Regions from separate parts of the Sporosarcina newyorkensis genome, predicted to be linked through region 3. Evidence: riboswitches for the same ligand, from Rfam matches in the RefSeq annotation. Region 3 holds a riboswitch; each other region holds the start of a gene.
What was found. Region 3 has a riboswitch for cobalamin ahead of B5D59_RS06860 (ABC transporter substrate-binding protein). Riboswitches for the same ligand answer to the same signal wherever they lie in the genome.
Positions count from the first base shown of each region.

Region 1 (10,600 bases), on a different contig from region 3:
TTCAGACAGTACACTTGGTCCAACTTCGGGTCTGAATGCGGACGGTAAGCATCATCACATTTGGGATACATGTGTGCCGACATTCCTTCACTTTAATATCCCTCTACTAATCTTTGGTGTAATTGCAGCAATGGTATTATAAAACGAAAAGGGCAGATCCGAAATAACGGATCTGCTCTTTTATCATTTTACTGCAGAAACACCTAAACGCTCACGTGCTTGTTCCGTGGCAATGACCATATGTTTCAATGCGGCAACTGTTTCTTCGCGTTTTCTTGTTTTCAAACCACAGTCGGGATTGATCCAGAACTGTGAAGGTTCTAGCACTTCCAAACCTTTATTGATGATTTCCGTCATTTCTTCAACAGCCGGAACGCGCGGGCTATGGATATCATAAACGCCAAGTCCAATTCCTTTGTCATAATGATATTCTTTGAAAGATTCCACCAAATCACCATGACTGCGTGACGTTTCGATGGAAATAACATCCGCATCCAGCGCACTGATTGCTTCAATGAAATGATTGAAATCACAGTAGCACATATGTGTATGAATTTGCGTCGTATCCTCAACGGAAGCTGTAGCAACACGGAAAGCATTCACAGCCCAGTCGAGATAATGATTCCATTCGGATTGCTTTAATGGGAGCCCCTCTCGAAGTGCCGGTTCATCTACTTGGATCATATGGATACCTGCTGCTTCAAGCGACTCGATTTCTTTACGCAGTGCGAGAGCAATTTGATTGGTCACTTCTTCTCTGGTCAAGTCATCGCGAACAAATGACCAATTCAAAATCGTCACGGGTCCGGTCAGCATACCTTTTACTTCGTGATCTGTCAGTGATTTAGCGTATACGGATTCTTCTACCGTCATCGGCTTCGTAAATACAACATCTCCATAAATGATTGGTGGTTTCACACATCGGGAACCATAGGATTGCACCCAAGCTTTTTCCGTAAAGACAAAACCATCCAGCTTTTCGCCGAAATATTCTACCATATCCGTCCGTTCGAATTCCCCGTGCACGAGCACATCAAGTCCGAGTTCTTCTTGGATTTGGATCCATTCCTTAATTTCCGCTTTTACAAAGTCTTTGTACTGCTGATCCGTAATTTCGCCTTTTCTCCATTTTGTACGTGTTATACGTACTTCAGGCGTTTGGGGGAAACTGCCGATTGTGGTTGTAGGCAATACAGGTAATTGGAACTTCTCTTGCTGCTTCAATTTCCGCTCTGCGAACGGCAGATTCCGCTTGCTGTCAGACAAAGTACTGCCTGAACTTGCTTGTCGAACCTCCTCGCGTTTGCGGGCAGGGAGTTGATTGAATGCAGTAAGAGCGGCTTCATTTTGTTTGAAATCTGAAGCGACGCTTTCTTTACCTTGTTGCAACGCAGCTTTCAGTACATTGAGTTCTTTAATTTTTTCATCCGCAAATGAAAGTGCATTCTTAATTGTTGAATCTAATTTCTGCTCTGACTGAATTGTCACGGGTACGTGAAGCAGACTGCTGGATGGCTGGATCCAAACGTTTCCGGACTCTACATGCTGTTGAATCTTTCCTAGTAATGACAGCTTGACGTTCAAATCTGATCGCCAAATATTCCGACCGTCCACAATACCAGCAGCGAGTACTTTATCATCAGGGAAGCTGTATTTCTTAAGGTTTTCCAAGTTTTTGACACCGCCATGCACGAAATCAAGACCAATTCCAGCTACTGGTAATGCAAGTGTTGCTTCATAGTGCTCAACTGAATCAAAGTATGTTTGCACTAAAACGTTCAAGCTATTTATGTTTTTTGTTAACTGCAAGTAAATTTCAGTTACGGTTTTCATTTCATCAGAAGAAATGGAAGTGCAAAGAATTGGTTCATCAATTTGCACCCATTGAACGCCTTCATCCTGTAATTCTTGCAATACCTTTTGATAAAGAGGAATCAATTGCAGAATGATAGAAGGTACGTCTATTTCTTCATACCCTTTAGAAAGTTTCAATAAAGTGTAGGGGCCGAGTAGAACAGGTTTCCCCTCGATACCGAGTTCTTTCTTTGCTTCGCGGTATGCAGTAAGTGGTTTGTTCTCAGTCAATTGAAAACGTTGTCCTTCATACTCGGGGACAATGTAGTGATAGTTCGTGTTGAACCATTTCGTCATTTCGGAAGCGACAGCATCGTCATTACCGCGTGCCATTGAAAAATAAGTGGATATCGACACTTGACCGCCTTTCCAATGATAGCGTGAAGGGATGATTCCGAACATTGTGGATGTATCGAGCACCCGGTCATACAATGTGAAATCGCCGACTGCAATTCGGTCTACTCCTGCGTCTTGTTGTTTCTTCAGGTTGGCTAAACGGATGTCTTTTGTTGTCCGCAGAAGTTCTTCTTCCGAAATTATTTCTGCCCAAAATGCTTCTAACGCTCGTTTCCACTCCCGGTTTTCGCCAATAACAGGATAGCCGACAATACTGCTTTTTACCATTTGATTTCCCCCTCATGATTTTATCCAATAAAAAAAGCATTCCTAACAAAGAATGTTAGAAATGCACGTATGTGTAAAATGCATGCCTAAATAAGCGTGCATCGTTTGCCGTGTGTCTAACACCTCCCTATTCACCGTAGGATTAAGCGTTATGAAAACAGGCAGGTATCTGGCTGGACGTAAGCACGTCTTCACAGTGGCGGGACCGCTCCAAGAAAAGGATTCCCTTTTAAGAAATGAAAGCAATGATCATTTCACCTGTTTTCAAACTATTCAATTCATGATGATTGTCTCTAAAACTATCATAAGGTTCGTTGAGTGTCAACTTGCTGGTAAATAGATAATTAAGCAATACTCTTTTTTTGTCATCTGTTATATAACTGTACAAAAGTAACAAATTCTCTTTCAAAAAAGAAGGTGTGAAAATTTACACAATTCTGTTGAAAGTTTTATAGAGTTTAGGTATGATAAGTAATAACACGACTTCAAATTAGGACATGAATCGTCATTCATACGAAGAAATCTTGATTATTGGCTGTGGGGGCACCTATGATCAATTGAGGAAGAATCGTGTTTATCGCTGTATGTTATACAACAGAGCAGCGCAAAAAAACTTAAGGGGTGGCTTTATTCTATGACAAATTATGAAAAAGTAGGCAAGCTGCAAGTCGCAAAAGAACTATACAACTTTGTTAATGAGGAAGTTCTATTAGGCTTAGAAATCCAAAAAGAACAATTTTGGACAAACTTTGATTCGCTCATTCATGAACTTGCTCCTGAAAACAAAGCGCTGTTAGAGAAACGAAGCGAATTGCAAAAAAAGATCAATGAATGGCATCAAAACAATAAAGAAACAGCAGATTCTGCTAACTATAAAGAATTTTTAAAGGAAATTGGCTATTTGGAACCGATTGTTGAGGACTTCCAAGTGACAACTTCCAATGTCGATGATGAAATCGCTATTCAAGCAGGCTCCCAATTGGTCGTGCCTGTCGACAATGCCCGCTATGCGTTGAACGCGGCAAACGCAAGATGGGGAAGTCTATATGATGCATTGTACGGAACGGATGTCATCAGTGATGAAGGTGGAGCTGAAGCTGGCGTACAGTACAATCCGATCCGAGGACAGAAAGTTATCAACTTTGCAAAAGAGTTATTAGATCAAGCAGCACCGCTTGCGGAAGGGACACATGCAGACGCCACAGCGTATGCAATCGTTAGTGGAAAACTTGAAGTGACACTTCAGAATGGCAATAAAACAGGCTTGAAAGATGCTTCTAAACTGGCTGGCTTTAACGGTTCGGAAGACGCACCTTCCGCTGTCTTGTTGACGAATAACGGATTGCATATCGAAATTGCAATCGATCGAAACCATCCAATTGGGAAAGACGATGCGGCGGGTGTGAAAGACTTGATTTTGGAAGCAGCACTTTCTACGTTGATGGACTGTGAAGACTCGATCGCAGCAGTAGATGCTGAAGATAAAGTGGGGGTCTACCGCAACTGGTTAGGTTTGATGAAAGGTGATCTGGAAGCATCGTTCAAACGAGGCAGCAAGACGGTCACTCGAAGAATGAATCCAGACCGCACATACAAAACACCAGACGGCAAAGAGCTATCGCTACACGGCCGTTCATTAATGTTCGTCCGTAACGTAGGTCATTTGATGACAAATAATGCGATTTTAGATGAAAACGGCAACGAAGTACCTGAAGGAATTTTAGATGGTGTCGTAACTTCGTTGATTGCAACACATAATCTGAAAGATGATGCAGAGTTCAAAAACTCCAGACATGGTTCAATTTATATCGTTAAGCCGAAGATGCATAGCCCGGAAGAGGCGGCATTTGCCAATAAGTTATTTGACCGCATTGAAGATTTATTGAGCTTGGAGCGCAATACGCTGAAAATCGGTTTGATGGATGAAGAGCGCAGAATGTCATTGAATTTGAAGTCTGCAATCCATGCGGTGAAAGAACGGATTGCATTCATCAATACAGGTTTCCTTGACCGTACAGGTGATGAAATTCATACTTCAATGGAAGCGGGTCCTGTTATCCGCAAAAATGATATGAAAGCTTCCAAGTGGTTAGCTTCCTATGAAGCATCCAACGTTGCTGTCGGAATTAAGACTGGTCTTCCTGGACATGCTCAAATCGGTAAGGGAATGTGGGCTATGCCGGATATGATGGCTGCAATGCTTGAGCAAAAGGTCGCCCATCCAAAAGCAGGTGCAAGCACAGCGTGGGTGCCATCTCCAACAGCTGCTACATTGCATGCATTGCACTATCACGAGATCAATGTAAAAGAAGTTCAAGCCAATGTCGACAGCGCAATTGATTACCGAGATGGAATCCTAGAGATCCCGTTGGCGCCGAACACAGACTGGCCTGCAGAAGAAATTCAATCAGAGTTGGATAACAATGCGCAGGGGATCCTTGGCTATGTTGTTCGCTGGATTGATCAAGGAGTTGGCTGTTCTAAGGTTCCGGATATCAATGACGTAGGTTTAATGGAAGACCGCGCAACATTGCGTATTTCCAGCCAGCATATCGCAAACTGGCTACGTCACGGCATCACGACAAAAGAGCAAGTCCAGGAAACATTGGAACGAATGGCGAAGGTCGTTGACGAGCAAAACGCTGGCGATGAACTTTATCAGCCAATGGCTCCCAACTATGACGATTCTATTGCTTTCCAGGCAGCTTGCGATTTAGTATTCAAAGGTGCCGAACAGCCAAGCGGCTACACAGAGCCAATCTTGCACGCCCGACGAATCGAAGCAAAAGCCAAAGCGAAACAAAAAGCAACGGTACAAAATTAATTACACTAATAGCTCCTCTTCTAATTTGGAAGAGGAGCTGTTTTTCTAATAAATCTGTAAATATGGTATACTGTATATGTTAATTAAAGTTTTACATGAGATTGTGCAGAAATGGATACTCAGTTGATTGGAGTGGAAGGCGGCGACTCCCGCGCCCCGCGGAAAGCGTCCGCCTGGAATGGAAATCAACGGTTCCTACGTTTTACTTTGAGTGTAAGTTATTTATTTCAGTTTATATAGCAATAATTATTAAAAAGGGGGAAATGAGATGCTGAAAAAAGAGCAAACGCTATTTGTATTAGTGGACGTACAAGGTAAGCTAGCGCAAATTGTTAAAGATAGTAAGACGTTGCATGATAATCTGGAGAAACTGATCAAAGGATTACAAGTGTTAAATGTTCCAATACTTTGGTTGGAACAGTACCCTGAAGGACTGGGACCGACGACTGAATCTTTATCCAGTTTACTAGAAGGTCAGGAACCCATCGCAAAAATGACATTTAGTGCGGCGGGCAATGAAGAATTTATGAAACAGCTGGAAAGCTCGGGCCGCAAACAAGTATTAATTGCAGGAATTGAAACGCATATTTGCGTATATCTGACAGCGGCAGATTTAGTGAAGCAAGGTTATGAAGTCGAAGTGGTTGAAGATGCAGTCACTTCACGGACGGAAGCGAATAAACAAATCGGCCTCGAGAAAATGAAGGGGCTTGGAGTTACTGCGACGTGTGTGGAAACTGCTTTATATGAACTGATTGGTGAAGCGGGGACGGACGAATTTAAAAAAGTGTTGAAAATCATAAAATAACAAATAAAAAAGCGGAATAGCCATAATGTTTGGCATTTCGCTTTTTTTATTCCCATTTATCTCGCTGTAAATCTTCTGCAATAAGCTGAAGATCATCGGCGCTGATGGTCAAAAGTTCATAGTCTGTCGTCTCTGTCAATTGTTCGGCCATTTGTTTGATAAATTTCGGAGAGCCTTCATTCTCTTCATCATAAACAAGCAACAGTGCATCTGAATTACGAAGCAGAAACTTATTCTTCTCAATAAATTGCCAAGGTGCTTCGTATGGCTTGTTCGTTAAACTGACAGTATAATCTGCAAGCGCGATGATTTGTTCATACTGCTCTTTTTTCGTCTCATTCCAATTCGTTTGTTGATCAAGAAACGGTGTAATCACGGCATATTGTAACTGCGGGTATTCCTCTTGCAACTCCCAAACACATTCGATTGCCCAAGTCTCGACGCCGAGCTGGCCGCTGACGATAACCCATTCTAGTCCTTGATCCAGAAGGGTCAGCAACTGGTCCGTTAATGCTTTTTTAATAATCGCAATACCCGGATGCTGTTCATTGAAGATCCCTAATTCATGTGCTTTGTATCCACTTACTATGATTCGCTTCGTCATTTTTGTTCGTTAATCGCCGCGTGAGCTAATTTTGTTATCGTCATGTCATCCATCGGAGGATTGTGAAGACCCGCGCGTACATCGCGATAATGGCGCTGTAGTGGATTCGATAACTCCAAACTCTTCGCCCCTACAATTCGCATTGCGAGATTAACAATTTCTATTGCACTATTCGTAACAATCGACTTTGCGGCACCTAATTCATTTTGCAGATGAACACGGCGTGCTTCGTCATCGTAAATCGAGGCAATATCATAGAGGAGATGGCGTGCTTTAATGAGCTCCAAATCCATTTTGCCGATTTGAGTTTGAATATTGAAGAGGGAAGCGATCGGCTCATCTAAACTGTTAGGCTGATAAGTTGCCGCAAAGTGAACCGCGTAATCGCGAGCAGCTTGTGCGATTCCCAAATAACAAGCCGGTATGTGGAGAAGCCAACCATTGAGCTTATTGCCGCGTGGTGCTTCATTCACTTCCACTAACTGATCATCCGTGGCTTTTACGTCATCCAAAACGAGCGTCTGGCTCTCTGTACCGCGCATGGAAATCGTATGCCATGTTTCTTTGATGGACAGCCCTTCTGATTCACGTGGAATCAAGAAGAAACCGATTTGCTGTTTTTCTTCAATCCATACAGATACTAGGAAGTGGGTAAGGGCAGGAGCCATTGTAGTGAACGTTTTCTCTCCTGAAATCACCCAGCCGCCTGCAGAACGTGTTGCCGTCGTCTGGGGGCGACCGCCTCGCGTAGGACTTCCTGTTTGAGCCTCGGTTACAGAACGGTTGATTAGTGCACCTTGCTGAACAGCTTCGCTGAATTGCGCTAATTGTTCCGCAGTCCATTTGCGATTTTCATACAGTTCGCCGACTACGCCTTGATGCCAGCCGATAGCTAGAGCAGTCGCACTGTCAAAACGAGCAATCGTTTCTTGAAACAACACCATATCCGTTACGGAGATGCCTTCACCACCGAATTCCTTCGGGAGTGTCAACGTAGTGTAGCCCATTTCCACGAGTTTTTGAATATTCTCTTTTGGGAATTTGGACAGCGTATCAGATTGCTCTGAAAAGCTGCTGAAAAACGGACCTGCCTCAGTCAATTCATTGACCCATCGGCGTTGAAAGTCCGTTGTGATAAAAAGTTCTGTCGACACGAGAAACACGTCCTTACTACTTCAGTCTTCATTTATCTATAGTTTCTTTCGTATATAAGATCTGCACAAATCTACGAGATCCTTGATCGTCTCCGTCAAGGACATGAAAGTATAGTATACTAGAAAATCGAAAAAAATACCATTCTGACGAATAAAAAAATCTATAAAAGAAATGACGTCACATCATGACGAAATAGAGAACGATTGGAATTGTCAAAAGACTTAACAATGTCGTTGTGAGTGTCGTAAACGAGACCAAATCTGGCTCCGTTCCAAATTGAACTGCAAACATTGTCGTATTCGCTGATCCAGGCATTGCTGCTTGGATAATCAGTACCACTTTCAACAAATCATCAACCGGTAAAAATATTAAAATGACAACTGCAATCAATGGTGAAATGATCATGCGAATAATCGTCACCGCTGTGACATATCGATAGGCAACGCGCTTGCGGACAATCATCGCCAGTTGCATTCCGAGGACGAGCATGACGACCGGGATGGAAGCATCTGCAATCAAGTCAACTCCCTGCATCATGGAATCAGATAACTTAATAGAAGAAACTTGAAAGATAATACCTAGAATCGCAGCGTAAATCAATGGCATACGTATAACCCGCTGCATCGAGTCACGCCAAGTCGCATGTGCTTCTCCTCCGATGGAAGCGAAAAAAATACCGATTGAATTCATTAGAATTGACTGAAAGACCATCATAATGACCCCGTAATCAAAGGCTGCCGAGCCAAATGCAAACAATACGACAGGCACTCCATAATTCCCGCTGTTCATAAATACCCCGCCAAGAATCATAGCAGAACGTTCAGAACGCGAAGCTTTCATAATATCAGCAGTAAACCAGACGATAATGAACAGAATGACCAACAACAGTACTGCGAAGGCAGCAATATACAAATACGTTCGGTCAAGTGCATTCGTATAGAAAGTCCGGAATGCCAAAAAAGGAGACATCAGGTAAAGAGCTGCCGTTGATATCGTTTTAATATCGAATGACAGGAACTTCTGTCCAATGAAACCAATTAAAAAAATAAATAATACAGGAGCGATGATTGAAATAAGTTCCAAGAAGATTCCGTCCTTTCTAGGTTGATGAAACTTATTATACATGAACTATGATACTAGAAAACTTTTTTATCTGAATTCAATAAATATTTTTGGGCAGAAGATATTACGCCAAAAAAGAATCCATCGCAGAGGATGGATCCTTGGTCATGAGAGGCTTCGTTTGCGTATAGAATGAAATTTCAATACTTTCTGTAATCGGGGAATCAAAATTAAGGCAAGAATGGTAACTCCGATATCCAATGGCAAGTAGGCCACCATCCAAGACCATGCGATGACATAGCTGAAGCTTGCTGGCGCCTCTACCCAATAGATATAGGCCAAATACATATAATTTGTGCCGATAATATAATTTGTCAGAATAGCAAGTGTTCCAGCTCCTACATATGTAAACAGTGTTTTACGTTCGAAAAACTTTCCGACAATATAAGCGACAACAATAAACGAAATGATATAGCCAAATGTCGGGCTCAGTATGCTGCCGAGACCGCCTTTGAACTGAGCGAAGATCGGCGCACCAGCTAGACCGATAAATAAATAGGCGAACATAGACAGACTGCCTAATTTACTTCCTAATAACCCCCCAGCTGAAATTGCAATTAGCAGCTGCAATGTTATTGGCACACCGCCGATCGTCAGTAAAGGCGCAATGTTAGCTCCTACTCCCATTAGCGCAGCAAACAACGCACAAATGACAATTTCTCTTGCTTTCATTTTCCATTCCTCCTAAAAACTATTGTTGTGTTTCTGATTATATGTTAACATACTTTTATATTTAGTTAACACATTTTCGGGAGAGGAGGATATTGTATGACGGTTTTATTCGTTACAGGCACAGATACCGATGTGGGAAAAACCATAGCGACTACACTGCTAATAAGTTATTTTGCAGATCATGGGTTACAATTCACCCCGTTCAAACCTGTCCAAACAGGTGCTATTCAGCAAGATGAAGATTGGATCGCGCCTGACGTGATGGTCTATCAATCGGCTGCGCATAAACAGATGGGAAGAGGAAATATAGAATATTTATTCCAAAAACCTTGCTCACCTCATTTGGCTGCGTTAATCGAAGACAGAGAAATTCAACCGACTCGTCTCAGTGAAGCAGTCAGACAATTAGGTGGAATAGCTGAAGGGGTAGTTATAGAGGGGGCTGGAGGATTATATGTTCCATTGACTGGAGACGGCTATTGCATGATCGATTGGATGGAAGAATTAGACGCACCAGTCGTGATCGTTTCAAGAGCGGGTGTTGGGACGATCAATCATTCGGTGCTCACCATAAATACGTTGAAATCTAGACAAATCCCCATTGCAGGGGTACTGCTCAACGATTTACAACAAGATGAAAAAGAAATCATTCATGATAATGGTGAAATGATCAGTAAGTTGACTGGAATCCCGATCATTGGAGTGATTCCTCATCTGAAAAATGTAGACGACACACTGAGGGATCCGTCTAAGAGAATAGAGTGCTATCGAAATTGGGACATGAACAGATTACGGGAGGCGTTAAGAAATGAAAGCAGATCAATTATTGGAAAAAAGTAAACAATATATGTGGTTGCCCTTTACGCAAATGTCCGATTATGAGCAAGATCCATTGATCATTGAAAGCGGAGAAGGCGTAAGGGTCACAGATATATAC
Region 1 covers NZ_FUYJ01000006.1:63,275-73,874, reverse strand. The annotation lists gene B5D59_RS12075 (Na+/H+ antiporter family protein) at 1-142, shown strand, start outside; gene metE (5-methyltetrahydropteroyltriglutamate--homocysteine S-methyltransferase) at 184-2,478, opposite strand; cobalamin riboswitch at 2,622-2,755, opposite strand; gene B5D59_RS12065 (malate synthase G) at 3,113-5,302, shown strand; gene B5D59_RS12060 (hydrolase) at 5,571-6,110, shown strand; gene B5D59_RS12055 (SLOG family protein) at 6,157-6,714, opposite strand; gene B5D59_RS12050 (acyl-CoA dehydrogenase family protein) at 6,711-7,868, opposite strand; gene B5D59_RS12045 (AEC family transporter) at 8,047-8,952, opposite strand; gene B5D59_RS12040 (biotin transporter BioY) at 9,097-9,663, opposite strand; gene bioD (dethiobiotin synthase) at 9,760-10,503, shown strand; gene bioA (adenosylmethionine--8-amino-7-oxononanoate transaminase) at 10,472-10,600, shown strand, end outside.
Region 1: another riboswitch for cobalamin. It lies ahead of metE (5-methyltetrahydropteroyltriglutamate--homocysteine S-methyltransferase); the one in region 3 lies ahead of B5D59_RS06860 (ABC transporter substrate-binding protein).

Region 2 (10,600 bases), on a different contig from region 3:
TGAGGTCAGCTTTACGGATGCCATGAAGCTCGGCGTCAAGCCCCCACTTCGGGAATCCGGCAACATCGAAGGATCGGCACCGATTACATTGATCGGTCCAAAAGGCAGTGTGCATATTGAGCAAGGCCTCATTATTGCGCAATCGCATATCCATATGGGGACCCAAGATGCGCAGCGTTTTGGCGTTCAAGATGGTGAGTACGTCACAGTGGAAGCGGATGGAATCCGTCCGATTTCATTCCGTAATGTACGGATCCGAGTGAATGAACGCTATCGTTTGGAGATGCATATCGATACGGACGAAGCGAATGCCGGGTTTATTACACAAGGGACGATCGGTCGTCTGGTAAAACCAAACGAGGCGACTGAACCTGTTGCTTGTTCATTACCTGTATCGACGACAGTGAATGCCCCTAGTCCGGCAAAGACAGTTGCTCCAAAATCATATGAATTTACAAAGAAGCTCTTATCCACTGAGGATCTAGCTGCAATTTCAGAAGATGAGATTATAGTTCCAAAAGGTACGATTGTCACAGCGCTTGCAAAAGATACTGCTCGGGAACTCGGAAAAACGATAACCGTCAGAAAGTAGAAAAAGGTGATTATGCATGCGAATGGGGAAAGTGATCGGTAATGTGTGGGCAACTCGCAAAGAAGATGGACTGGCAGGGCTTAAGCTATTGATTGTCCAACCAATTGATGCATATGGCAGTAATATACAGACCCATTTGGTAGCCGCCGATCGGATTGGGGCAGGAATTGGCGATGAGGTACTCATTACAAGTGGAGGCGCCTCACGTTTCATTTTGCCGAAAGAGAACCCGATTCCGATTGATGCGGTTATTATCGGAATTATTGATTCGACAGAAGTAAAGAGAGGTGAGATACATGAGTCAAGCGATCGGAATGATTGAAACAAAAGGTTTAATTGGATCGATTGAAGCAGCAGATGCGATGGTGAAGGCGTCGAATGTGGAAGTAGTATCACAGGAAATGGTCGACGGCGGAATTGTGACGGTCATCGTTCAAGGTGACGTCGGGGCAGTTCAAGCAGCTGTCGATGCAGGACGAGACGCAGCATCACGTGTTGGCGAATTGCTTGGTGCGCATGTAATCCCGCGACCAGACGATTCAGTATATGGCATGGTGAAACCACCTGCGCCGGCTGTTCCAGAAGTGAAGAAAGTAGCGGAACCGAAGGCGAAAACACCGAAGAAAGACTAAGTTGTATTGGCTTATGAGCGCGAACGCGTCTTTATGGGCAGTGATCGTGTACTTATGAGCGAGTTTTTGCTTTTATGAGCGGATAAACATTTTTATGAGCGCTTGCGTTGTCTTTATGAGCGCAAGCGTTTGCTCTACACAATGCATTCTATTTAGAAAGGAGTTATTTCCATGGCTTTCAAAAGACATAAAATTGCAGTTATCGGAGCAGGTCACACAGGTTCGACTGTAGCATTGATGGCTGCCCAGAAAGAATTGGGCGACGTCGTCTTAGTCGATATCCCGGATCTCTCCAATCCGACCAAAGGGAAGGCATTGGATCTCCTCCAAACTAGCCCTGTCCAGCAATTCAACTCTCGAATTACAGGGACATCTAATTATGAGGACATTCAAGACGCTGCCATGGTCATCATTACAGCAGGAGTGGCGAGGAAACCAGGCATGAGCCGGGATGATTTAGTCGCGACCAATGCAAAAATCATGCGTTCTGTTTCCGAACAAGTGAAACGCTACGCACCAGAAAGTACTGTGTTAGTTTTGAGTAACCCGGTCGATGCGATGACTTACGTTTGTTACAAGACGACTGGTTTCCCTAAAAACCGTGTTATCGGTCAATCAGGCGTGCTCGATACTGCGCGTTTCAATGCATTCGTCTCAGAAGAATTAGATATTTCTGTTGAGGATATTTCTGGTTTCGTCTTAGGCGGGCATGGAGACGATATGGTTCCTCTTGTTCGGTATTCCTACGCAGGCGGTATTCCATTGGATAAAATTATTCCTTCTGATCGTCTGGAAGCAATTGTCGAGCGTACGCGAAAAGGCGGCGGGGAAATTGTGGGATTGCTAGGGAACGGCAGTGCATATTATGCACCTGCAGCGGCTTTAGTTGAGATGGCGGAAGCAATCATCAAAGATAAGAAACGAATTTTACCGTCCATCGCGTACTTGGAAGGCGAATACGGCTACCAAAACATCTATTTGGGTGTTCCAACGGTCCTTGGCGGGAATGGAATAGAAAGTGTTATTGAACTTCCACTGACAGTGGACGAGCAAAAAGCACTGGATCATTCGGCAGACTCTGTGAAGTCAGTCATTGAAATTTGCGAACGTCAAATGTAATAACGAGTCAACAAAAAATATCTCTCTAAGTCGAAACTTAGAGAGATATTTTTACGCTTTAATTTAGATAAGAATGAAGAACTAATGAACGAGTTATCAGGAGGTCCTACCAGTTGTCGAAATTTAAAAGTATTGCTTGGAAATTGTCTGGAATTATTATTGGGGTATTTGTGCTTTTATTCTTAATTTACACACTGAGCACAAGCACAATTTTACATAAACAAAGTACGTCGGATGCCGAAGAATATGCAGTGGAAAATACACAGTTAAATGCAAAAAAACTGAGTGAACGATTTAATAAGACAAATGAAATGTTGCACACGACAAAGCATATTTTAGAGACATTGCAGTCACAAGGAAATTTAACGACAGATGAAATCCTTGCTATCATTCAAAATAACTTAAAAAAGAATGCGGATGCAATGGGGATGTCAGCAATATTCGAAAAAGGCTTTATAACGTTAGATGAACAGTTGAATCAAAGTTTAGTCGATTCTCAAAAACGCTTCATACCATATCTATACAAAGAAGGCAGCAGTATTAGCGTAGAGGCGCTTAGCGAGTATGAGACGCCTGGTGTAGGAGATTGGTATTTGATTCCGAAATCAGAAAACCGTGCCATCATGACTGAACCATATGAGTACAAAGTTGGAGGTCAGAACATCCTCATCACGACTTTGTCTGTGCCGCTAGTCAGTGAAAACGGTCAGTTTTTCGGCGTGTTGACAACAGACTTATCTATTGAGTTTTTAAATGAACTCGTAAATGAAATAAAGCCTGAAGGCGGGTATGCTTCCATTATATCCGAGAAAGGGAATTTAACAGCCAGTAGTTTAAAGGATGAACTAGTTGGAACGAACATGAAACAGCTTATCGACTGGGAACCTGTTAAGCAAAAGCTCGACAATTATGAAACTAGTAAATTATATATAGAATCAAGTTTATTGAATGAACAAGCCTTTAATACTTTCGCACCAATCGTACTCGATCAAATCGATGAGAAATGGTCTGTGGAAACAGTTGTGCCAAAGTCAAAAATTCTAGAAACATACAATAAAATTTTATGGATTACCATCGGAGCAGCAATTTTGATGATCATTTTAATGACTACTGTCACAGCAGGATTCATTTTCAAACAGCTAAAACCTTTATCTTCTCTGCAACAGTCCATTGAAGCAGCTGCAAAAGGGGATATGACGCAGAATGTGGGAGAGCAGTTGATCCGCAATGATGAAATCGGCGCAGTATCCATGGCATACAATAATATGCTCGATCAAACCAATCACGCCATTCATGCTGTCCGTGAAGCAGCCACCCGTCTAAATGAATCATCCACACATGTTCATCAGGCATTTGAGGAAATTGTGGCGGCTAGTGAAGAAGTTTCATTGGCAACAAATGAAATTGCACATGGTGCTTCCAAGCAATCTGAAGATACCGAGGAAACGAGCAACCGAATGTCCGAATTGGCTGATCAAATTAGAGCACTGTCTGAGTTGTCCGGTAACATGAATCAGTTATCCGAACAGACTGTTTCCTCAACGGAAATTGGGATGAACGAAGTGATTAAGTTGCGCGAACATAATGCATCCGCAAATGAAATGACAGAAAAAGTTCAACTTCAAATGGAGACGCTGTCGAATAAAATTGGTGCCATCAATCAAGTAATCATTTCGATTCATGATATTACTGCACAAACGAATCTACTCGCGCTAAACGCCAGTATAGAAGCGGCGAGAGCGGGTGAGCATGGTAAAGGATTTGCAGTTGTGGCAGAGGAAGTACGGAATCTCGCTGAACAGTCACAAAAAGAAACAAGTGTTATCCAAGGGATCGTTCAGGAAATTGTAGACGAATCTAAGCATACGACAGAAGTGATCGCAACAAATATGCAAGTGATGGTAGAACAAAACCAATCCGTCACGAGTACAGAAGCATCCTTCTCGCAAAATGTCGAATTGACGAACCAAATGCGTCAAGCGATTATGGAATTGAGTGCGGAGTTGGAAGAAATGCTTGTACACAAAGATCAAGCAATGCTGGCCATACAAAGCGTCTCTGCAGTATCAGAAGAAACCGCAGCGTCCGCTGAACAAGTCAGCGCCTCGTCCGCCGCTCAGCAAACCGAAGTAGAGCGTGTAGCAGACTCGACTAATCGAATGAAAGAAATTGCTGAAGAGTTGCAGACAGTGGTAGACCGCTTTCGATTAGAATAGGAAGTAAATAAATTTAAAAAACTGTTCACTATCCATGAATTTAGGTAGTGAACAGTTTTTTATTCTTCTGTAGGAAAGGAAAGTAAGTAAACTCCCATTTAGCAGAAGCCTAAAAAATATGCTAGTGGTAATTTAATTAGGTAATTTTCTTGTGGACTTTTAGGTAATTCTTGAGTATAATAGACTGAATAGGAAGAATTAAAATGTGCAAGTGATTATGCAAGCAGAAAAACAAGGAATTCCATGTATCTTTATTTTTTAATGTAAGCGCTGTCATTTCGGGTATGTTTAGGAAGACTGAGTATTTTAACGAGTGTGGAGCTACATTAAATAAAGATAAAAGTGGTTTTCAAATTTACTGTTCTTGCATATACTATGCAAAATACAAAAAAGCAGGAGGTCATCCTATGAAAAACAACAACAACTCTCACCAAGCATCTTCACTACCCGAGCAAAATGAGCAATTTTATTTAATCACAGGCTATTCGGAAGGTGGCTTCATCCATGGCATTACATGGGAAGAAGCTTACATTGAAGGACTAGCGGAGTGTGGCTATTTATGCGATCAGCAGATGATGTAAGTGGCAGTATAGAAAGCTCCATACAGGGTGCCTAGCAAGAAACAAAGGTGTTTGTCCAAACATTCACGTTTGTTTTGCGCATAGGCATCCTTTTTATTGTCTCTTCATATACCAAGTCTCCTCATTCCTCAGTTTTAAACTCCCTTTTTCACTACTCCAAATCCTTAAAATGCCCCGTGGAACAGGCAACCTAAATTTCCTGACATCACCGAAAATCCTTCTGTTCTCAAGTAGTAAAAAAATTATAGTCTCTTTACCATAATGTGAATTTTCACACTATGAAAAACTTTAAATTTGCTATACAATGAATAATAAAATTCCGACATAGTTGATGAGGAGGAATATAGATGATTGCATCCATAAGAAAAGCTTGCCAAGTAATTAGCTGTTTTTCAAATGACGATCCAGCTCTTGGCGTTGGAGAAATTGCTGAGCTACTAGATATGCCTGTCAGTACAACGCATCATATTGTCAGTACTCTGTGCAAAGAAAATGTTTTAATGAAAGACCATCAGAAAAAGTATCGATTGGGCTGGAGGTTGCTTGAATGGAATAATCATGTAATGTTCCAGCAAGACGTTTACGACAAGGCAATGCCTTTTGTGAAAGACCTCATATCCCAGTATAAAGGTACTGCCCATATTGCGATGTTTGATAAAGGGACAGTTGTATTTGTGTTGCGTGTGTCCTCCCATGACGCTTCCTCTATCCAAACGTATTTAGGATCAAGAAAACCATCTTATGCAACGAGTTCGGGGAAAGTACTCTTGGCAAATAACCCCGCTTATTTAAAAGAAACAGTGGCTCAGGGCTTGGCACATGATGGCCCAAATACAATTACAGATATAAGCAATTTAAAGAAAGAGCTAGCAGATATACGCACAAAAGGATATTCAATTAGTGACAGTGAAAACTCTGACGGCATGTACGGCATTGCTGCACCTATTTTTTCTTACTCTGGCGGAGTAATAGCAGCCGTGAATTTAGTAGGGTTATCCTCTTATATGCAAGGAACTCAGCGCACACAGATGATCCAAAGCGTTATGAACACAGCGCAATTGATTTCAAAGGAATTAGGATATATTGAAATTTGATAATTCTATTGCTAAGTCTATTGTAAAAGTTATTTGTATTTCTAAATGGAGAGAATACAGTAATGTCATGCGCTCTTAAAAGACATTAAATATTCTGTCTATTCCACATTATGAAAAAACACAAGGTAAACCACTCCGGTATTCTGTTAAATTTAATTTATAAATTTAGGATAAGGAGTGAGGAAAGTGGAAAGTACGAAACAAGCAGAGCAGGTAATGAGGGTAAGAGATACTAAAATAGTAAATTCTGAGAAGCAAGTAGAGGGAAAAAGCAAATGTGGAAATGAATGTGAAAATTGTAAAATTTGCTTCTACCAAAGAGAACGGGAGAACGAAGTATAGATATAATAATTGTTGATATGTAATAGAAATTTAAAAGTTCTCGCTGCATCATTGTTCGGTATAATAAAATATGTTAATACGTTAGAGTTATTCAGCGAAAAAATAACTCGGTATTTAAGGTAACTATTTCGCACCGTAGGTAACCAAAAGACGATTGGAAAAAATAGACTCCAACAACCACCATTCTTAAGGCAGCGGTTGTTAAGAGTCGTATAGATGGTTATAAAGAAGTAGAGAAATTCACGATTATCAGTAACGACCATTCTCTGTTAGAACCAATCTGTACTGCTCCATCGTTCAATTTTTGGTGTGCACTATTTACACAGAACTTGCTTCAACGATTGCTCAATTCTTTTGTATTTGGAAACGACTCTTTGCAAAAGAATAGAAGACTGGCAGAACTGAGAGAAAAATTACTGACAGAATAATGGTTGAGAAATTATTTTTAACAAACGGGATATTTCCAAACAGGTAACCAACTGTTGTAAATAGTCCCACCCATAGTACAGCACCAATTACATTGTAAGCGAAGAAATATCGATAGTTCATTCGACTTGAGCCTGCAATAAACGGTATAAACGTACGGACAAATGGCATGAAACGAGCAATGACGATCGTTTTACCACCATGCTTATTAAAGAAATCCTCAGCTTTTCTCATCTTTTTCTGGTCAATAAATTTACCCATCCGTCTATTTTGAGTGATTGCTGTTCCTACTGCTTTACCGATATGATAATTTATTGTATCCCCTAATACTGCGGCTACAAAGAATACTAAGATTAATAGGACAATATTAAATGCATCCATCGCAGCGAGAGCACCAGCTGCAAACAAAAGTGAATCACCCGGCAAAAAAGGGAAAATAACAATACCTGTTTCAACAAACACAATTAAAAATAGAATAACATAGGACCAATTTCCAAAGTTTTGAATAATTTCAATCAAGTGTTCATCAATGTGTAAGATAAAGCTTATTATGTTTTGGATGAATGTCATTCCTATTCTCACTTTCGAGTAGATTATTTTTTTCTCTTAAACATACGAGTCAACCATAGATATTATACTTCTTTTTCGCATGCTTGTCATGAATAACTCAATTGTGATGCAGCCTCCAAATGATCACACTCCTTAAACGAAAGGTAAGGCAACAACTATTTCTACCACCTCTCCGACTATTCATGGTAAACTAGAATAAATAAAATACTAAATGAGTTTGCACGATGCGTTGGTACCTATCAAGGTGTAAAAGGGAATCCGAAAATCGGAGCTGTCCCCGCAACTGTACACACGGACGACCGCTGAGAAAAGCCACTATGGAGACATGGGAAGGCTTGGCGGAAGGATGAAGTGAAGCCAGGAGACCTGCCAGACATCGTCAAAGCAACACTTTCTTCGGGGGTTGAGAGGTGGGGGCAAAAGGGTCTCTGCGGTTCATGCGATTTGCATGAAGTTCTTTAGAGCTGCCTATTTTTGTTTCCTCAATCACAACTATTACAATCATCCTGCCGAAGAGCCAGGATGATTGTTTTTTTGTTGTATAGGAAAGGAGACGGCGAAATGAGAGTTCTCGAACAATCAGACGAACGTACACATGAACGTGCGTTGCTCGAAGTTTTGTATAGACAAGCGGAACAATTGCACAAAAAGCCAGCATACCAAGGATTTCATCAAGTAGTGCGGAAGCTGGTGAGTGACGGTTTATATGGAAGCTGGATCAATCACTATTCATCCAATGAAATCAAATGGCTAGGATTGCAAATTATGCCGGAGCGAGATCAATTGCTATCCGCTAAACAGCTTCTTCAGTATATGAAAGAATTTGTCACTTGCAATCATTATGATCGAAGACTGGGACTGCCGCAAGAACGGCTGATGCTTATTGCGATGGCAGCCATGCGGGATGAAACTGTGCAACGGTTGCAAAAAGTACGAGAAGCCTATTGGGTCTTGAGTATGGGGTATGTGACGTTACCGGATGATATCATGGCGTTTTTCGGCAAGACATTCTATCCAGGGCAACCTGTACGTCGTCTTCATTCAATGAATCTCTTGGATTCACGGATTCCATCATTTTTGGCCAGTCAAGTGAAGGAAAAGCACGTCCGTATTCCTACTACATTTATGGAACAGGTGAAGGCATGTGGATCTTGGCTCGTATTTGATATGGAGGAAGTACGTCGCGTGATGAATGGTTCTCTGCAGGACGTCGGCAGTGAGTCGTTCCGTCGGGCCGTTGCGAACCCATCCATCACGCACAAAAGGCTTTCCGCTATCGGACTGATGAAGCAGCTGTTAGCTAGTGACGGCATCGTTTTCCATTTTGACGATGACTTTCAGCGTGGAACAAAAGGATTGCATTCGCATATCCAGCTGTCGAAAGTGCTACGGAGAAACATCTTGGCTCGTGTTTGTGGAATTCATGTCCGTTTGCTTAATGGCATCTTGGATGTATGGGAACGAGAAGACAATAGACGAGATCTGCAAATTGAAGCAGCCGGATGGGAAGAAGCGCTTGCAGATCAACGAATTAGCTTACATTCGGAACAGGCAGTGTCATTCATTGAAGAACTATCTGAAGAAATTAATCTACATGTGATAAAAACTTCATTGCAACTGGCGAAGGAAAAAGGTCCGTATCTTCAATTTGAGGGCTCAGATTGGCAGAGTGGAAGCTACTTTGAACAACGTAGTTATACAACAGAAGAGTGGCAAAAAGTAAGGAATGAAATTGCAGGGAACGGAATCCGGAACGGCTGCTTACGGAAGGCGTCAGATACTGAAAATTTGTCTGGATATTCCTTAACAAAGCACCAACAATTGTCGATGATTAACCGGCTTGCGGTGCAACAGAACCACACGGATGTCGGCGGCTCAATCACATTGGAGAAGTCTGCTTTCATAGAAACGGCAGAACTTTTGCAGTTGCTCATGAAAGCGTGGAACTGCGGAATCAAAGAAGTTTATATAAAGTAATGGTCCCGCCTATTGAGATGAAGACTGAACTGGCGTAAAGTTAAGATAACTAGCAGTTTTCATCCGAGGTGAGGTAGATGTTCCAGTTTGATACACTAGGGCAGGAAATGGTGAAGGAATTTTCGAATTTAATACAGCAAGAAGTGATTTTAACGGATCGGAGAGGCTTCATTCAGGCCAGCACGGACGTTACACGGCTCAATCAGTTCCATGAAGGCGCATTACTATGCATTCGCCAAAAGGAAATGCTCTATATGGCAGATGAGGAAGTAGAACGGTTGCGTGGTGTACGTAAAGGTATTGTGCTGCCAATCCTCATTGAAGGTGAGCCGATTGCCGCGCTTGGTATCACAGGCGAACCTAAGATGATCCGTCCGCAAGCACAGTTGATCTTACGGGTGGCAGAACTATTTATCCAAGATTCATTGAAACGAAAGCAGAAAGATGAAAAAGTACGGGACATGGAGTTTTTCGTATTTGATTGGCTGACGGGTACGAGAAAAGATGAACGGTTTATGGAAAGAGGTACACTGCTTGGAATTGACGTTACGCTTTATCGGCAGGTAGCGGTTCTGGAAGTGGTCGATTTACTAGAGCAGTTTTCGGTTGAGGAAATGGAAACATTTGCGTCCATTCAGAATATCCATGATTCCATGAAAATGATCCGCTGGGCACAGAATAAAATCTTGTTGTTGCTTCCAGAAATGAATCAAGAGACGCTTGAGCATGAATTGAAGTTCTTATTGCTTCATATGAAACGACGCAAAAAAATACAAGTTGTTGCAGGGATTGGTGCGCCAACACATTATTTTGACTTAGCCAAATCATTCGCACAAGCAGAACGTGCAGTCAATGCCTCCAAAAAATCGGGCGAGATTGTCTTCGAACATGAGCTGCGTCTCGAAATTATTTTGCAAAGCATCCCAGAAGCCGTGCGTGCGGATTTTTTGGGCCGCACGGTAGCTCCACTTATTAAAGAAGAAGAGCTGATGAACAATTTGAAAATCTGGTTTTCAGAGAATCAATCTATGCAAAATACAGCACAGCGTTT
Region 2 covers NZ_FUYJ01000010.1:124,150-134,749, reverse strand. The annotation lists gene pduL (phosphate propanoyltransferase) at 1-592, shown strand, start outside; gene B5D59_RS16390 (EutN/CcmL family microcompartment protein) at 609-914, shown strand; gene B5D59_RS16385 (BMC domain-containing protein) at 889-1,224, shown strand; gene mdh (malate dehydrogenase) at 1,396-2,343, shown strand; gene B5D59_RS16375 (methyl-accepting chemotaxis protein) at 2,457-4,559, shown strand; gene B5D59_RS18340 (hypothetical protein) at 4,967-5,140, shown strand; gene B5D59_RS16370 (IclR family transcriptional regulator) at 5,488-6,234, shown strand; gene B5D59_RS16365 (DedA family protein) at 6,922-7,572, opposite strand; cobalamin riboswitch at 7,785-7,960, shown strand; gene B5D59_RS16360 (ribonucleoside-diphosphate reductase subunit alpha) at 8,134-9,549, shown strand; gene B5D59_RS16355 (CdaR family transcriptional regulator) at 9,627-10,600, shown strand, end outside.
Region 2: another riboswitch for cobalamin. It lies ahead of B5D59_RS16360 (ribonucleoside-diphosphate reductase subunit alpha); the one in region 3 lies ahead of B5D59_RS06860 (ABC transporter substrate-binding protein).

Region 3 (10,600 bases):
AAGGGGTCATACAAGCAATATTGCTATCAAGTGACAGATGAAGGGTCAAAGTTCCTTGGCACGGCAGAGGAACCGAGAATGCAGTTACCTGTCTGTATCGAACGATTGAATGGTAAGTCTTCTCGTTTTCTTGAATTGGTTTCGACGTTGTTGTTTTTCGATCAGTTGGACAAAGAAGAGCAAATCGCTAAAGTGCGTATCGTGAAAAATAAATTGAATTTTACAGATCAGGAAATGGATCAAGCTTTCGCGTTTATTGAAGAATTACAAGCTTGTTCTGCGAGCTGAATCGACAAAGAAAAAAAGGATTCTCGAGATGGGAATCCTTTTAACGTATCATTTATTGGTCGCTTGCTCTGACGCCGCCCTTGGACATATGGTTCTTCGGCATTTCTTCGATGTAGACAACGACATTTTCAGAAGGTGCACCGGTTGTTTCGACTACAGCTTCGGTTACTTTTTCACAAAGTGCACGTTTTTGTTCATCTGTGCGACCTTCGAACATTTTTACTGTTACGAATGGCATTTTGCTTCCTCCTTAGCAGAAAATTCAGGTATAGTACATATAATAACAGAGATGGAGGGAGATTTATATGGCGAGTGAGCAAAACTCCAAGCCGAAGTTAGGCTTTACGATTATTAAAAATGACCCGACAGATGGCCATAAAGGATTTGGCATCGGATCTTTGTCATTAGAAAATATTTCACCAGTGATTATTGATGTGGAAGCAGGCACCGCGCAAGTAGAAATGGGGGCAATGCATGCCCGCAGTGATACAGAACGAGGAATCAAATTTACGATCAATCGCGAGGATTCAGAAGGCGGAAAACCGTATTGGCTCGTTTGGGTAACAATTGATTACCGCGAGGAAGGGCCTTATTACGCTGGTGTCACAGCTTGTGAAATGGTCGTCAATCGCGAAAAGAGACGTGGCTATAAAGTTCTGGCCGATCATGTGAATCGTATGGATAAATCAATGAAACGACATATAATGGTGGATGATATGGATGACCGTTCTAAGAAGATTTTAGCGGACTTCTTGCAAACGCATAATATGGAACTATGGGAACGCAGCACACCGGAACTGCATGAAGGTCTGCGCACGGAGTAAATCGTTGACCAAGGGAATAGTACCAGCAGATGTCCAGTCAAATACGTCAAAGATGTGACAATTTGTTTTGGACTCTCTTTGAGGTTGAATGTCTGCTGGAAAGGAAGTAAACTGAACATACAGCTTTGCTGCTGTAAACTAGGACAACTATTGCAGATTCATATTGTGTAAGGAAGCCACAAAACCCAAGCGGGCGAATTTATACAATTGGTTTGCTGTAGTCAAAAAAGCCTCACTCTCCGCGGATTCGGAGAGCGAGGCTTTTTTCTTTTTAAAAATATAGCTGATTGAGAGAATACGTCGCAGACAGAATCAATACATTCACTCAAAAAATGAAAATGGGAAAAGCTCCATCTTTGAATTTTCCTGTTCTCCGGAATTTTGCTCGCGCAACGAACGATCGGTGCATAGTTTTTTCGGTACATCCTTATCACGGACGTACATAAGTCGCTGCTTTGTGCATTCATTGACTGCTATGCCGCCCGTTTCGATATCCACGATCACTCCTTGGACTCCGGATGGAGGCAGAAACGGTTCGGGTGTGCTGCCTTCGTGTACTTTCTCCATAAAATCAATCCAAATCTTTTTCGAAGCGGCTTTGTCGTTCAAGTCTTCGAGTTGTTTTCCCCGGTCGAATCCTGTCCAAATCCCCGCCGTCAATGAAGGGGAGAAGCCGATCAAGTATTGGTCGGAAATCGTCGTGCCGGATTTAGCTGCATAAGGCCGTGATTGCTTCGGGCGCATGGACAAACCTGTAGCGGATAAATAGTCGCTGAATACCGGATCAAACATCCCCGTCATCAAATGCGTCAGCACAAATGCATCTTGTTTCGATATGATCTGTTTAGGTTTCTTTGACTCATATTCATAAACCACTTTCCCGGTTGAATCTGTAATCGACAAGACCATTTGCGGTTTGACTTGAACACCTTCTGATGCAATCCGATTATAGGCAGTCGTCATCTCCAACAGTGTCACGTCAGACGTTCCGAGCGCAACTGCAGGGGATTCCTGGAACGATACGTCGATGCCGAGACGCTGTGCCATTTTGGTGTACTGTTTATAGCCAATTTCCTCCAACGTTTTCACGGCATAAATATTATCCGAAATCGCTATAGCCTGTGCCAATGAAATCGGCTTACCTGCGAATTTCCCGTTAATATTGCTCGGTTCATACGTTGAGCGACCGTCATCATACGTGAAGATGGTCTTCTCCGCAGTCATAAACGTCAGCGGGTTGAATCCTTTTTCCAGCGCGGCGGCATACAAGATCGGCTTCATCGCGGAACCAGGCTGTCGTTTCGCTTGTGTGACCCGGTTAAATGAGCTTTCCGCAAAATCCACACCGCCGACCATCGAGGTGATATAACCGGTGTCTGCCTCCATGGATACGAAACCGACTTGCAATTCGTTCTCTGGCATCCATTCTTTGATGACATTTTCTGCGGTTTGCTGATGTTGCTGGTCCAGCGTCGTGCGGATCGTCCAACCTCCTTCAGCAGGCACACGCCCTTTTTCCGCCAATATTTCCTCTGCTTGCTGCCAGGCCGCATCTAAAAAATACGGTGCGACTTGTTTCGTTTCTTTCCAGCTTTCCGTTTTCAACACGATGGCCCCTGTAGAAGCACGTTCTTTTTGAGAAGATGTGATGTATCCGTACTTTTCCATTTGATTTAACACAAGAAGCTGGCGGTCGCGTGATCTTTCCGGATTATCAAGCGGCGAATAAATCGATGGTCCTTTGGCGATTGCTGCGATCGTCGCAGCTTCTTCCAACGTTAGCTCATTAGCCGATTTCGAAAAATAGAAACGGCTTGCTGCTTCCACACCATACATACCGTGACCGAAATAAACTGTATTCAGATACCCTTCTAAAATCGTATCTTTATCGTAAAATACTTCCAACCGATAGGCAAAGAGTGCTTCCCGAATTTTTCGTGTCCAGGACTTCTCATGAGTTAAATATAAATTCCTCGCATATTGCTGAGTAATCGAACTGGCACCCTGCGCTTTACTCATCGTTTTGACATCTTTCAAAACAGCTCCTGCAATTCGAGAGTAATCAAAACCATTATGCTCATAAAATTGCCGATCTTCCGTCGCGATGAAGGCGTCTGCTAAAAAAGGGGAAACATCGTCTAATTTTATCCAGTAACGGCGCTGCTGTGAAAAGTGATCTCCGATCTGATGACCATTTTGATCCAAAAATAGCGAAGCCTTCGGAACGCTCAGTGACGGAGCCCCAAGTATTTGAGCGTAGAGTCTCAACGCGATCATCACTGTGACCGCAGCCGTAATCAATGTTATGGAAATCGAAAAAATACGCTTTCTATACTTTTTCCGATTCGTCGTTTTTTTATAGTCGGTACGTTTCATTGAACATCCCATCCCGTTCCATTCAGTATCTTTTGCTAGTATGGGAAGGATTGGTTTGGATTAAACGGCGCCTGCAAAAAAGTTTGGATTCGGTAACATTGAAAGTGGCAGTGAAAGAAGTGTATAATGAGTAAATCTATCTACATAAGGCGGTGAACGAATGGAAGCGCCAAAACAGCAAAAAGCGGTGCTTGTCCAGCTCCGTTCTAAAATTCAGCATCCGGGACAGCCGGCGGAAACACATGAAATGCAGGCGACAGGACAAATCATTGAAAAAAAAGGACAGGCCTATCTATTGTTTGAAGAACAGACAGAAGGTATGCCGTCTGTCCGTACGACAGTGAAGCTTCATGCGGAAGACGCGTTTATCATGCGAAAAGGCGGCGTTCAGATGAGATTGCCGTTCCGAACGGATGATGCGAGGTTTGGTACATATGGAAACGGCCCAGCCATCATGGATTTGTTGGTCGAAACGAAAAAACTTCAGTGGACACCAGGGATTTTTTCAGTAACCTATGATTTGCATGCAGAAGGAAATTTATTAGGGAAATATCAATTGACAATAACCTATTCGGAGGTAACGAAATGAACGCAGTGGAACAAATTCAGCACGAAATTAAAGAGGCATTGCAGCAGGCGGTTGAGAAGACAGGGCTCGTTGAACAGTCAGAGATGCCAGAAATTAAACTGGAGTCACCGAAAAATAAGGAGAACGGGGATTACGCAGCGAATATCGCGATGCAGCTTACGAAACTTGCAAAAAAACCGCCGCGCGCAATTGCAGAGGCGATTTTAGAGCAATTGGACACGTCTAACACGGCAATCCAAACGATCGAAATTGCAGGTCCTGGTTTCCTCAATATCCGTCTAAAAGCTGACAGTCTCGCAGATGTTGTCAAATCGGTGCTTGATCAAGGTGAAGCATATGGTCATTCCGAAAGCGGTAAGCAGCAGAAAGTCCAAGTGGAATTCGTCTCTGCGAACCCGACAGGTGATTTGCACCTTGGACATGCACGTGGAGCTTCATTAGGCGATTCACTTTGTAATATTCTTGACGCAGCGGGTTATGATGTTTCGCGTGAATATTATATTAATGATGCAGGAAATCAAATCAATAACCTGGCATTGTCCATTGATGTCCGTTACTTCGAAGCGCTCGGTTTGGATAAAGAGATGCCAGAAGATGGCTACCGCGGACCTGATATCATTGAGATTGCAAAGGGGCTGGCGGAGGAACATGGCGACCGTTATGTACAAATGCCGGAAGAAGAACGCCTGGCATTTTTCCGTGAGCACGGTCTTCAAATTGAATTGGATAAATTAAAGAAGGACTTGGCTGATTTCCGAGTTCATTTCGACAACTGGTTCTCTGAAACATCGTTGTACAACAACGGTAAAATTGAAGTAGCGCTGAATAAGCTGCGTGAAAATGGCCATGTCTATGAAGAAGAGGGAGCAACTTGGTTCCGTTCCACGACATTTGGCGATGACAAAGACCGCGTGCTGATAAAACAAGACGGTTCATTCACATATTTGACGCCGGACATCGCGTACCACGAAGATAAACTGCGTCGCGGATTCGATAAGCTCATCAATATTTGGGGAGCGGACCACCACGGCTACATCCCGCGTATGAAAGCAGCAATCCAAGCACTGGGTTACGATCGCGACACGTTAGAAGTGGAAGTAGCGCAAATGGTTCAGCTATACAAAGACGGTGAAAAGTTCAAGATGAGCAAGCGGACAGGGAAAGCCGTCACGCTGCGTGAACTAGTCGAAGAAGTAGGACTTGATGCCGTACGTTATTTCTTCGCTATGCGTTCAGGCGATGCCCAAATGGACTTCGACCTCGACCTGGCAGTTTCCAAGTCCAATGAAAACCCGGTTTACTATGCACAATACGCGCATGCCCGGATCTGTTCAATTTTGCGTCAAGCAAAAGAGCAAAACTTAAAAGCTTCAACAGATAACGTCACTCAATTGCAAGACGAAAAAGAACTGGAGCTGTTGAAAAAAATCGGCGACTTCCCGAAACTCGTCAGCGACGCCGCGCGTCTGCGCGCACCGCACCGAATAACGACGTATATCCAAGAACTCGCTGCTGCATTCCATAGCTTCTATAACGCCAATAAAGTGCTCGACCCTGAAAACAAAGAACTATCCGAAGCGCGACTCGCCTTGGTCACTGCAACAAGCATTACGATTGCCAATGCATTGAAACTAGTCGGCGTAGAAGCACCTGAACGGATGTAATTCCGGATTCAAATTAAACAAGCCAAGCAAGAGTTATCGACAACTCTTGCTTGTTTTTTATTTCCGCTCTGATGCTGATTCGTTTTCTAGGAACTCTCTTTCATTCAATGAGAGTACCGAGGAAGTCCGTTTTACTTTTTAGACATTTGTCGTAGTGTAGGAAATGTCCGGTTTGCACCAGGTTTGGCACGGTTAATGTGAGGGGTGGCTCGGTTCGCATACACTTTGGTTCGGTCCTCTGTCTTTCTAGTTTGATTATGAGGTAAAGAGGTTAATGAAAGTGGCTTAGAATAGATACCTTCTAGAGGCGAATGTATAGCGTTAGGTATTCTTTTTATAAGTGAGTTCAATGGGCGATACTTATTTACTCATTACATACAATGGTTTCACTTTATATCTCCTCTATTTATTTAGGGTTGGAGCGAAAGCTGTAGCGAAGAACGGCTTTTGCGAGTAAAAGCGAAGCGTTAGGAACACATCTTTGCCTTAAATCCCTGGACATAACACCCAGGCCCACCTTTCCTAAGCAGTGAAATTAAGCTTTAGCGCGCACTCCGGCTGTACAACAGTTTGTTTTATAGTATAATAGAGCACGATTACAAATTACATAATTCCGAAAGGTTCTCTAAGTCAAATAGAGATGAAAAGGGAAATCGGTAAAAGCCGATGCGGTCCCGCCACTGTACGTGCTCCATGCACAAGCCAGGTACCTGCCTTTTAGGAAATGAAGTTCCGCAGCAGCCTACGAGGATAGGCACAGTGGTGGTAATCTGACATAGATTTCATCCTGTCCAATCCTTCGAAATGACCGAAGGATTTTTTTTATGTCTGCGGCAGACTACGTAATAAGTAATGAACGCAAAGGGAGGAAATCACATGAAGAAGTTTTGGCAGCTGTTGCTGACAGCGATGCTGGCAGTCCTTGTGCTTGCAGCATGCGGTAACGACAGCAAGAAAGAAGAAACACCAGTCGATTCTGATCAACCAGCAGAAACGGAACAGGAAGAACAAGCAGGAGGAAATTCTTCCAGCTATCCATATACAATCAATGATGCAGTCGGAGAAGATATCACATTTGAAAAAGCTCCGGAAACTGTCATCTCGTTAATTCCAAGCAATACAGAAATTTTATTTGGCATCGATGCAGGTGATAAAGTGATCGCTGTCACGGAAAACGATGATTTTCCAGAAGAAGTGAAAGATCTCGATAAAGTCGGAGATTATAACGTCAACGTGGAAAAAGTTATTTCATTGAAACCAGATGTCGTTTTCGCGCATGATATGATGTTAGGCTCTGGTGAAGAAGGCTTGAACCAAATTCGCGACGCGGGCATCCAGGTAGTCGTTATACCGACTGCAGAAACATTCGAAGAAACATATGAAACGATTAAAATCTTCGGCGAAATCATGGATAAAAATGAGGAAGCTAATAAGATCGTAGAAGATATGAAAGCAAAGGTTGAAGATATCAAAGCGAAAGCAGCGGATATCACAGACAAGAAAACGGTGTTAGTGGAAAACTCAGATGCACCAGAAATTTATGCGCCTGGTAAAAACACATTCCCGCAGCAGTTCTTGGACATAATCAATGCAGAAAACATCATCACAGAAGAAGGATGGGTGATGATCAGTCCTGAAACGATCGTCGATGAAAGTCCGGACGTCATTCTTGTGTCCTACAGCTATGTGCCGGATGTTGTTGAAAACATTAAGAAGCGTGACGGTTTCGATACGGTCACTGCAGTGAAAGAAGATCAAGTCATTCAAGTGGATGAAAATATCACAAGCCGGACAGGTCCGCGTTTAGCGGACGGATTGGAAGCTTATGCAAAAGCGATCTATCCAGAGGTGTTTGGTGAGTAAAACGGCTATCGCCTATACTGTGTCAATTGCCACGCTACTTGTGGCAATTTGGCTCGGTGTATCGATCGGCACAGTGAAGATACCGATTGAGACGCTATGGAACGATGCAGATGCAACTGCGAGCAATATTCTTTGGAAAATCCGCATGCCGCGTGTGCTGCTGGCTGGAATTGTCGGCGCATCTCTTGCAATTTCAGGCGCTGCTTTCCAAGGATTGTTGAAAAATCCATTAGCAGATCCATACACCCTCGGAGTGTCATCCGGTGCCTCTGTAGGCGCTGTGATTACACTCTTTTTTGGTATCTCCCTGCCGTTCTTAGGCGCCTTTACCTTACCCGTCTTCAGTATGGTCGGGGCAGCTGCGACGATGTTCTTGGTCATCGGCTTTGCCCGTCTGGTCGATCGGTCAATGAAAATGGAAACGATCATTTTAACAGGTATTATTTTTGGTTCGTTTTTAGGTTCTGTTTTATCCTTGATGATTGCGTTAACACAAGAAGAGCTGCGCCAAATCATTGGCTGGCTGCTCGGTAGTGTCTCCATGCGCGGTTGGAAATATATCACGATGGTGTTACCGTTTTTCATCATTGGTTCATTCATTCTTTGGCTTAATCGCAGGGAACTGAACGCCATGCTATTTGGTGAAGAGCGTGCACATCATTTAGGAGTCAATGTGAAACGCCGTAAAATGATGATTTTGATCGGCGGCTCTGTACTGACAGGCTCTGCGGTTGCAGTTTCCGGGACCATCGGCTTTGTCGGCTTGGTTGTTCCGCATATGACGCGCTTGATGTGGGGGTCGGATCATCGGCATGTCTTGCCGTTGTCCTTATTTAACGGAGCTTCCTTATTGATTATTTGTGATTTAGTGGCGCGGACGATTATTTCGCCGGCTGAACTGCCTGTTGGTGTCATTACGGCATTTATCGGGGCTCCAGTCTTTGCCTACATCTTTTACAAGCAACGCAGAAAAGGAGCGATGTGACATGCTGCAGGTAGATGAAGTGTCAGGAGGATACGGTAAGGAACCGGTTGTACGGGGGGTGTCATTCCACGTAGAAAAAGGAGAGGTCCTTGGAATTTTAGGACCGAATGGCAGTGGGAAATCCACGCTGTTGAAAATTATTTCAGGCATTTTACCGAAGCAAGGCGGAAAGGTCACGATTGATGGAAAATCCGCTTCCGCTTATACACAGAAACAATTTGCACGAAAAGTGGCAGTGTTGCCGCAGCTTCATGCCCATGCATTTTCCCATACGGTGAAGGATACCGTCGGGCTCGGGAGATATCCACATCAGACCGGGCTGTTCTCCAGTTGGTCCGATCAGGACGAACGTGCAGTACAGGAAGCGATGAACTATACAGGTATCACGCGCTATGAAGATACGCCGATTGAGTTATTGTCGGGAGGCGAGCAACAGCGTGTATTTGTTGCCCAAGCGCTCGCCCAGGAAGCACCGATTTTATTGCTCGATGAACCGACGAATCATCTGGATATTGCGCATCAGCAACAATTGCTCGATACCATTCGCAATCAAGCGCATCAAAAGGGCATCACCGTTGTTTCTGTATTCCACGATATTAACTTAGCGGCGCTTTATTGTGATCGATTGCTGTTAATGAAGAATGGTGAAGTGGCAGCAATCGGAACACCACAGGAAGTTGTACTTGAACAGGAAATCCGCTCGGTTTATGAGGCGCGCGTCAAAACACAGCCTCACCCAGAAATGCCGAAACCGCAAATGACGCTATTGCCGGATTTGAAAGAAGAAACAGAGCAGTTCCGGATCATGAAAGAAGATGTGAAAATTCGTGAAGATCATGTAGTTTTGCAGGCGCAACAGCCACTCAAGACAATTTCATCCGCTGTCCACAATGCGGGCATGGGCTGGTATCGAACCTTTATTAACCGTGGGGTGCGGCACGATTATCACTGCGATGATGTACAAAGTGAGCTGGCGGATTACTTGTTGTCATATGATTATCAGCTGACGGATACGGTCGCGATGATGACGGCCGTCAGCCCAGAGTATGTCAACGTGCAGGAGTTCAAAGCGGAATTCGGATCGATCGTGATTGCGGTGACAGTAGGAATCGGCAATGCGGTGGATGTTTCGAAAGCTTGGCAACGCGAAGAGTTGCCGTATATTGGCACAATCAATACATGGATTTTCATTAATGGCTTACTGTCAGAAGAAGCATTCGTTCAAGCGATGATTACAGCAACCGAAGCCAAAACGAAAGCTTTACAGGACGAAGAAGTCATCGATCCCGAATCAAAGACGATTGCAACAGGCACTTCAACAGACAGTTTGTTGATCGCGTCGACACAGCAAGGGGCTTCGCTTCCTTACGCTGGGCCGATTACGCAGCTTGGGAAATTGATTGGCCGTGGGGTTTATGAATGCACTGTACACGCGATTCATTCGTACCGACAAGCGAAGGATGAAGCAGAATGATTCCTGCACATTTTATTGCGATTGCCATTGGCATAGTACTTGACCGAATCATCGGTGATCCTCCTAATTGGCCGCATCCAGTGAAGTGGATCGGCACATCGATACATAATTTGACGAAGCTGCTGAATAAAGGGAAGCTGCGTACGATGAAAGGTGCATTGCTCTGGCTGATCATTTGCGGAGTGACTTTTCTTTTGGTCATTTGGCTTGTCAGCTTTGCGTATCGCCTTCATTTACTTGCAGGAATTGCGGTGGAAGGAATTCTGGTTGCAGCGGGACTTGCGCAAAAGAGTTTGCGGGACGCAGCTCTGCTAGTCTATGAACCATTGCAGTCAGGAGAAATGAAAGAAGCGCGTGAAAAACTCAGCTGGATAGTCGGGCGAGATACGGATAAGTTAAATGCCGGTGAAATTTCACGTGCAACGATCGAAACGGTATCAGAAAACACATCAGACGGCATTACGGCTCCGTTATTTTGGGCGTTCTTGCTCGGAGCACCGGGTCTTTGGCTATACAAGGCGGTCAATACGCTCGATT
Region 3 covers NZ_FUYJ01000003.1:25,229-35,828, reverse strand. The annotation lists gene B5D59_RS06890 (YwgA family protein) at 1-288, shown strand, start outside; gene B5D59_RS06885 (2-hydroxymuconate tautomerase) at 341-526, opposite strand; gene B5D59_RS06880 (YwhD family protein) at 594-1,112, shown strand; gene B5D59_RS06875 (transglycosylase domain-containing protein) at 1,434-3,488, opposite strand; gene B5D59_RS06870 (YwiB family protein) at 3,649-4,077, shown strand; gene argS (arginine--tRNA ligase) at 4,074-5,741, shown strand; cobalamin riboswitch at 6,343-6,473, shown strand; gene B5D59_RS06860 (ABC transporter substrate-binding protein) at 6,618-7,604, shown strand; gene B5D59_RS06855 (FecCD family ABC transporter permease) at 7,597-8,589, shown strand; gene B5D59_RS06850 (adenosylcobinamide amidohydrolase) at 8,591-10,063, shown strand; gene cbiB (adenosylcobinamide-phosphate synthase CbiB) at 10,063-10,600, shown strand, end outside.